2 linked regions of the Bdellovibrio bacteriovorus genome follow. Each later gene encodes a partner of the first gene's protein in a complex. Links are inferred from orthologs where the notes say so. Each region holds a gene or a part of one and is shown on either strand. Other genes may lie near its edges.

Evidence for each region.
Region 2: the proteins of B9G79_RS02755 (region 1) and uvrB are in contact, whole or in part, in a crystal structure (PDB 7EGT), measured with the Thermus thermophilus proteins. The link is inferred for Bdellovibrio bacteriovorus from one-to-one orthologs. Residues at the interface, in WP_096412145.1 of Thermus thermophilus: His654, Arg656, Phe657, Gln666, Asp668, Glu669, Lys680, Arg681, Leu682, Ser683, Lys685, Tyr686, Ala687; in WP_096411307.1 of Thermus thermophilus: Glu23, Leu25, Arg26, Asp27, Gly28, Glu29, Arg30, Phe31, Arg55, Glu326, Asp327, Phe328, Glu379, Ser382, Gln383, His398, Gly400, Arg401.

The regions. Positions count from the first base shown.
Region 1 is NZ_CP020946.1:549,674-553,038, forward strand. The notes cover bases 258-3,299. They hold B9G79_RS02755 (ATP-dependent helicase), read right to left. Parts: upstream 2,902-3,299; coding sequence 613-2,901; downstream 258-612. Other genes in these bases: B9G79_RS02750 (hypothetical protein), read right to left, coding at 258-542; B9G79_RS02760 (hypothetical protein), read left to right, coding at 3,114-3,299. In the rest of the region: more of B9G79_RS02750, read right to left, coding at 45-257; more of B9G79_RS02760, read left to right, coding at 3,300-3,365. UniProt on the Escherichia coli protein: A helicase with DNA-dependent ATPase activity. Unwinds DNA duplexes with 3'-5' polarity. Translocates on single-stranded DNA with 3'-5' polarity. Initiates unwinding more efficiently from a nicked substrate than double-stranded DNA.
Region 2 is NZ_CP020946.1:1,602,944-1,606,216, forward strand. The notes cover bases 14-2,963. They hold uvrB (excinuclease ABC subunit UvrB), read left to right. Parts: upstream 14-425; coding sequence 426-2,501; downstream 2,502-2,963. Other genes in these bases: B9G79_RS07640 (penicillin acylase family protein), read right to left, coding at 14-301; uvrC (excinuclease ABC subunit UvrC), read left to right, coding at 2,488-2,963. In the rest of the region: more of B9G79_RS07640, read right to left, coding at 1-13; more of uvrC, read left to right, coding at 2,964-3,273. UniProt on the Escherichia coli protein: The UvrABC repair system catalyzes the recognition and processing of DNA lesions. A damage recognition complex composed of 2 UvrA and 2 UvrB subunits scans DNA for abnormalities.

The sequences.
Region 1 (3,365 bases):
CCCGGGCAGGCCGGGCTTTTTTAAGTCTGTTTCAGCTCTTCAAACTAGAAGTTGAAAGAGTAAACTGCGGAAGTGAAATCCACAGAAGATGCAGTGTCTTCGTCGAACCAGTTCCATACTTCGAAACGCTCAATGCCGATAGCGCCAGCGCCGTTGGCAAGTTTGTATTGAGCACCGTAACGGAAGCTTGGGCCAACAACAGTTTTATCGTCAGCGCCATCCATTTTGATCATGGAGATGCCCACGCCTGGAGCCAGGAAAGCAGTCACGTTGGAAGCTTCAACAAGTCTTACGAAAGAGTGTGCACCAAAGCTCAATACTTGAGGGATGCCAGCGTCTTTCTTTTCAGTTTGCATGAATACGTATGCACCCAGTGCACCTTGAGCATCGTCGAATTCCATACGGCCACCGATGTTCAATGCAGAACTGGTCATACCCAGATTGATGCTGGCAGTTTTGTTGCCGCCATAGGAAGCAACGTTTCTAGCTGCGAAGGCAGCAGAAGAGGACAAAAGACAAAGGACAACGATCAACTTTTTCATTAATTACTCCTTGTTAGTAACCCGAAGAAGTTTGTCAGTTATCCTCATTTTGGCAACAAAAAAAATATGACTACACGCGCTCCAAGCGGGCGTACTTTACAACGAATTTCTTCACAGTGTTATCCGTGAACATCACGCTGACTTTGAAGTTTTCGCCCGTGCCCTCGGTCGCATACACCGTGCCGACGCCAAATGTCGGGTGTCTTACGCGCATGCCCTTTGAGAACTGCGCCGATCCGCCCCCTTCATTTTCGTAATCCGGGAAGTCCTGTGCATCATCATAGCTCTGCGTGCGCGCGCGATTGCGATCGCTGCTTGTGGCGCCCCATTTCGGCGTGCCGCCAAAGTCAGAGTCATAAGAGCTGGAACCATAGCGGGCCATAAAGCGCGGCGCTTCAGCCGACGTTTTAAAGTCGATCAGGTTCTGCGGGATCTCCTTAATGAATCGCGAAGGAGGATTGAACTGTTCCTGGCCCCACACCCGTCTCATCTTTGCGTAGGTCAGCCAAAGTTTCTGACGAGCGCGGGTCATGCCCACGTAAGCCAGGCGGCGTTCCTCCTCGACATCTTGTTCGTTGTCGCTTTCTGCACTGCGAGCGCTTGGGAACAGATTTTCCTCAAGTCCCACAACAAACACGTACGGATACTCAAGACCCTTGGAGATGTGCAGGGTCATCATGGTGACCGAGTTCTGCTCCTGATCCAGAGAGTCCACGTCATTTACCAAAGCCATTTCTTCCAGGAAGCTGATCAATGTCGATTCTTCGCCACGCTCTTGCACGAACTGGGCAATGGCGTTGTCCAGTTCTTCCAAGTTCTCGATGCGGGCCTGGGATTCCGGGGATTCGTCTTTTTTCAAAGCCGCCAGATATTCAGTGCGATCCAGAACCACGGCAAAGAATTCCAGCAGTTTCAGATGCTGGGCATTTTGCTGAAGGTCTTTCATCAGATCGATAAAGCGACGGATCTTGCCCGTGGTGCCGGCATTGAACAGGCGCTCTTCACAGGCTTTTTCGGCCGCTTCGAACATGCTCAGGTTTTTGTGAGCCGCGTATTCTTCAATTTTTTCGATGGTGGTTTTGCCAATACCGCGCGCCGGAACATTGATGATGCGTTTTAAGGCGATATCATCCGCCGGATTGATGGACAGCTTCATGTAGGAAATCATGTCCTTGATCTCCATACGCTCATAGAAGCGCACGCCGCCCACCAAGCGGTACGGAATTCCCATGGTGCGCAGTTGTTCTTCCAGAACACGAGACTGGGCATTGGTGCGATAGAAAATCGCATAATCATTGTACGAGCCTTCGCCCTCATTCATCATCGACTGAATGGTTTTCGCAACAAAGCGGCCTTCCTCGTATTCGTTCTTTTCCTCGCGCACGTGAATCAGGTCACCCGCGTCGTTGGAGGTGAAAAGAGTTTTGTCTTTGCGCTGGGAATTGTTTTTGATCACGGCCGTGGCGCCATTGACGATGTTGGCGCTGGATCGGTAATTTTCCTCAAGCTTGATCACCTTCGCATCACGGAAGTCTTTTTCAAAATCCAGGATGTTTTTGATGTCGGCCCCACGCCAACTGTAGATGGACTGATCCTCGTCACCCACTACGCACAAGTTGCGGTGAGCGGAAGCCAGCATCTGAACCAGCAGATACTGAATGTGATTGGTGTCCTGATACTCGTCCACCATGATGTAGCGGAACTTTTTCTGATACATCTGCAGAACATCAGGGTACATGCGGAACAGATCATAGGTTTTCAAAAGCAGATCATCGAAATCAAGGCTGTTGGCCTTTTTCATTTCGCGCTCATAGGCTTTGTAAACTTCCACGGTCTTTTGATCCATCAGACGCTTCGAGGACTTTTCCAAACCTTCCGGGGAAAGACCCATCATCTTGGCGCTGCTGATGCGGCTCTGGAAGTTTTTCGCGGGATACATCTTGTCGTTGATATCCAGGGCGGTCATGACTTTTTTGATCTGGCTGAGCTGATCCGAAGAATCGTAAATTCCGAAGAAAGGCTTGTAATCAAGAAGCGTGATGTGCTGGCGCAGAACACGAACGCAGAAACTGTGGAAGGTGCTGATCCAAAGCTGGGTTTGAACCACGGCCCCCATGTCAGACAGGATCTTGTAAATACGGTGTTCCATCTCTTTGGCGGCCTTGTTGGTAAAGGTCACGCACAGAATTTCATCGGAAGCCGCGACCCCCTGGCCGATCATGTTGGCCATGCGGTGGGTAAGGACGCGGGTTTTGCCAGATCCGGCGCCAGCAAGGATAAGCAAAGGCCCTTCCAGGGTTTCGACGGCATCCTTCTGCGCGGGGTTCAGATTTTTCGTAACAAAATCAAGTACATCCATGGCGGCTTCCTTAATGTGCGTTTGCAGGGGCTGTCGAACTTCTGGTGAGACTGACAAAGTTTGTCTATCCATAAGTTTTCATTGAGGTTTTCGCCATTTTCCACTATAACTATAACGCAATAAGTCAAGTGAGCGAGGAAACCCCTCCGTTTATAGAACTTAGAGAGGACTTTGTGAAGCGCGTTTTTAGCCGGATCACAGCAGCAATTGTAATGGCAAGCACCTTGGGTGCTTGTGCCCCGCAGTCTGACAGCGCTGATCAGTCCGGCAATGTCCGTGTACTGGCGCCACAAAGCAACTCCAAGGCCGGTTATTCGCTCCAGACTGTGGAACTGCTGGGGATTGAGGACCTGCAAACCGTCACCGGGAAATTCGTTCGCTTTTTCCTCAGCCCCCGTATCACCAACAACACTTTGCACGGCCGTCCTGCCGTGGCTCGTTTTATCAAAAACAAATCCGGCGAT
Region 2 (3,273 bases), 1.1 Mb from region 1 along the record:
CCAGCTCTCCGAAGATCTCGGAAAGTTCCCCTTGAGTCATACGGCGGGAAAGCTCCATTTGGAAAAGTCTTTCGCTGGCCATGACAAAGCCCAGGGCTTTCAAGGCGTCTTTCTTATTGGCCGCTTTGATATGAGGAATGCCGTATTGATCGCGAATCACGGTCACGGGCTCAGACAGCCCTTTAAGCGGAAGTGAGCCCTCCATCGGTGGCAGGGACTGGCGCAAGAATAGATAACCCCCCAAGCAGAAGACGGTAACCAAGATGAAGAATACGAGAAGGCTTCGTTTGAGTGTTTTCATCCCTCAACTGTCGGCGGGGTCTGGGAGGGAGGCAAGAAAACCTTTAATTGCCACCTCGCATATAACGCAGAGTAGAGCCAAAAAAGGACGGGTACTTTTATATGATCGTGCTATTCTTGGAGGGATGGCCTCTGCATATAAAAAGAACTTTCAATTGGTGTCCGAGTTTAAACCTTCCGGCGATCAGCCGAAAGCAATTGAGCAGATTGCTGAAAACTTCAAAGCGGGTTTGAAACATCAGACGTTACTGGGTGTGACCGGGTCGGGAAAGACCTTCACCATGGCGCACACTATTGCAAACTTGAATCAGCCGGCTCTGGTTCTGGCGCCGAATAAAACTCTGGCGGCTCAGTTGTATGCCGAGTTCAAAGAGCTGTTTCCGCACAATGCCGTGGAATACTTTGTCAGTTACTACGATTACTACCAGCCGGAAGCTTATATTCCTTCTACGGACACCTATATCGAAAAAGATTCAGCCATCAACGAGCAAATCGATCGCATGCGCCACTCGGCGACGCGTTCCCTGTTTGATCGTCGTGATGTCATCATCGTCAGTTCTGTTTCGTGCATTTACGGTTTGGGGTCGCCAGAGGCCTATGAAGGCATGATGATTCAAATCGTGTCCAACACGTCGATGAAGCGCGATCACTTACTGCGGGAATTGATTCGTATTCAGTATCAGCGTAACAACGTGGATTTCTCGCGCGGAACGGTGCGCGTGCGCGGGGACAACGTCGAAATCTTCCCACCCTATGAAGAAGAGCGCGCCGTGCGTGTGGAATTCTTTGGAGACTATATCGAACGCCTTTCCTGGATTGATCCTTTGACCGGGCAGATCCTTGAAGAAATTGACCAGATCGGTATTTATCCGGGAAGCCACCACGTTACCAGTGATGACAGCTTAAAGCGCGCGATCAAGACCATTCAGGACGAGCTGCGTGACCGCCTGGTGCAGTTGAATCAGGAAATGAAGCTGCTTGAAGCCCAGCGTTTGGAACAAAGAACCTATTACGACATCGAGATGATGGAGCAAATGGGTTTCTGTCAGGGGATCGAAAACTATTCCCGCCATATGACGGGCCGGGGGCCGGGGGAACCACCTCCGACGCTGCTGGAATACTTCCCCAAAGACTTTGTCACCTTTATCGATGAGTCCCACGTCACCGTGCCTCAGATCGGGGGGATGTATCGCGGGGATCGTGCGCGCAAGATGAATCTGGTGGAGCATGGCTTCCGTCTGCCTTCGGCTTTGGACAACCGTCCTTTAAACTTCCAGGAATTTGAAGCCATGATGGACAAGGTCGTCTATGTTTCGGCGACTCCGGGCACTTATGAGCTGCAAAAATCCGAAGGGGTGATTGTTGAGCAAATCATCCGTCCGACGGGTCTGATTGATCCTGTCGTCGAAGTCCGTCCGGTGAAACATCAGGTTGATGATCTGCTCAAAGAAATCCGTGTCCGTATTGCCAAGCAAGAACGTGTTCTGATTACAACTTTGACCAAACGTTCTGCTGAGGATCTGACCGAGTACTATGAAAATCTGGGTATTAAGGTGAAGTATCTGCACAGCGAGATCGACACCATGGAGCGTATGGAGATTCTGCGCGATTTGCGTTTGGGGGTCTTTGACGTTCTGGTGGGGATCAACTTGCTGCGAGAAGGCCTGGATATTCCCGAGGTCAGCCTTGTCGGTATCACCGATGCCGATAAAGAGGGTTTCCTGCGCTCAGAAAGATCATTGGTGCAAACTATCGGTCGTGCCGCCCGTAACTTGAATGGCCGGGTGATTTTGTACGGGGACACGATCACCGAAAGCATGGAAAAAGCCATCAACGAAACCGATCGTCGTCGTCGCATTCAAAGTGAATACAACGAGGCTAACGGGATCACCCCTCAGTCGGTGAAAAAACGCATTAAAGAGGGTCTGGGCGAGATGTTCGACGGAACGGTCTCCAACCCATTGGGTGGTGAAAACAAAGCTGCTGCCATCATGAACAAGTTTGCGCAGCAGCCGGAGAAAATCCAGCAAGAGATCACGAAGCTTCGTGCCCGCATGAAAGAGCTTTCTGCGAACCTCGAGTTTGAGGAAGCGGCGAAAGTTCGCGACGAAATCAAACGTCTGCAGATTGTGGAACTGAACGTGCGCAGCGGGGAGATCGAACAGGAGAGTGCGGAGGTCGTCAAGGATGGCCTCAAGTAAGTTCGAGGAAGTTCGCGACAAGGTGAAAGAGTTTCCCACGCAAAGTGGTGTTTATCTGATGAAAAACACCGCCGATAAGATCATCTATATCGGTAAGGCGAAGAATCTTAGAAACCGTGTGCGCAGCTACTTTAACGACAGCAAGGATCACAGTCCCAAAACGCGCCTGCTGGTTACGAACATCTGTGAAGTTGAATACATCCTGACCAAAACCGAGGTGGAAGCATTCCTGCTGGAAGCCTCGCTGATTAAAAAACACCGTCCCAAATACAACATTCGTCTGCGTGATGATAAGGCCTACCCTTACATCCGCTTCAGTTGGGGAGACCAGGCGCCAAGACTGTATCTGGCGCGCAAAGTGAAAAAAGACGGGTCTTTGTATTTTGGCCCGTACACTTCGGGCCTGGCCGTGCATGGCACGATCAAGTTTCTAAACAGAACCTTTAAAATCCGTGATTGCACTGATGCGGTCTTTAAATCCCGGACCCGTCCGTGCATGACCTATCAGATCGGTCGCTGTACCGCGCCGTGTGTGAAGTACATCTCTTTGGAAGATTACCGCAACGAAGTTGAAGGCGCGAAGCTGTTCCTGAAGGGGCAGAATAAAAAAGTCATCAAAGCCATGACCGAAAAAATGATGGGCGCTGCGGACGAGGAAAAGTTCGAGGTTGCTGCGCGTTTGCGGGATTCTATTGAAGCCATCAAGGCGATCCTGCAAAAACAGGCCGTCATCAACGACACTTCCGAAAAAGACCAGGATGCCCTGGGTTAT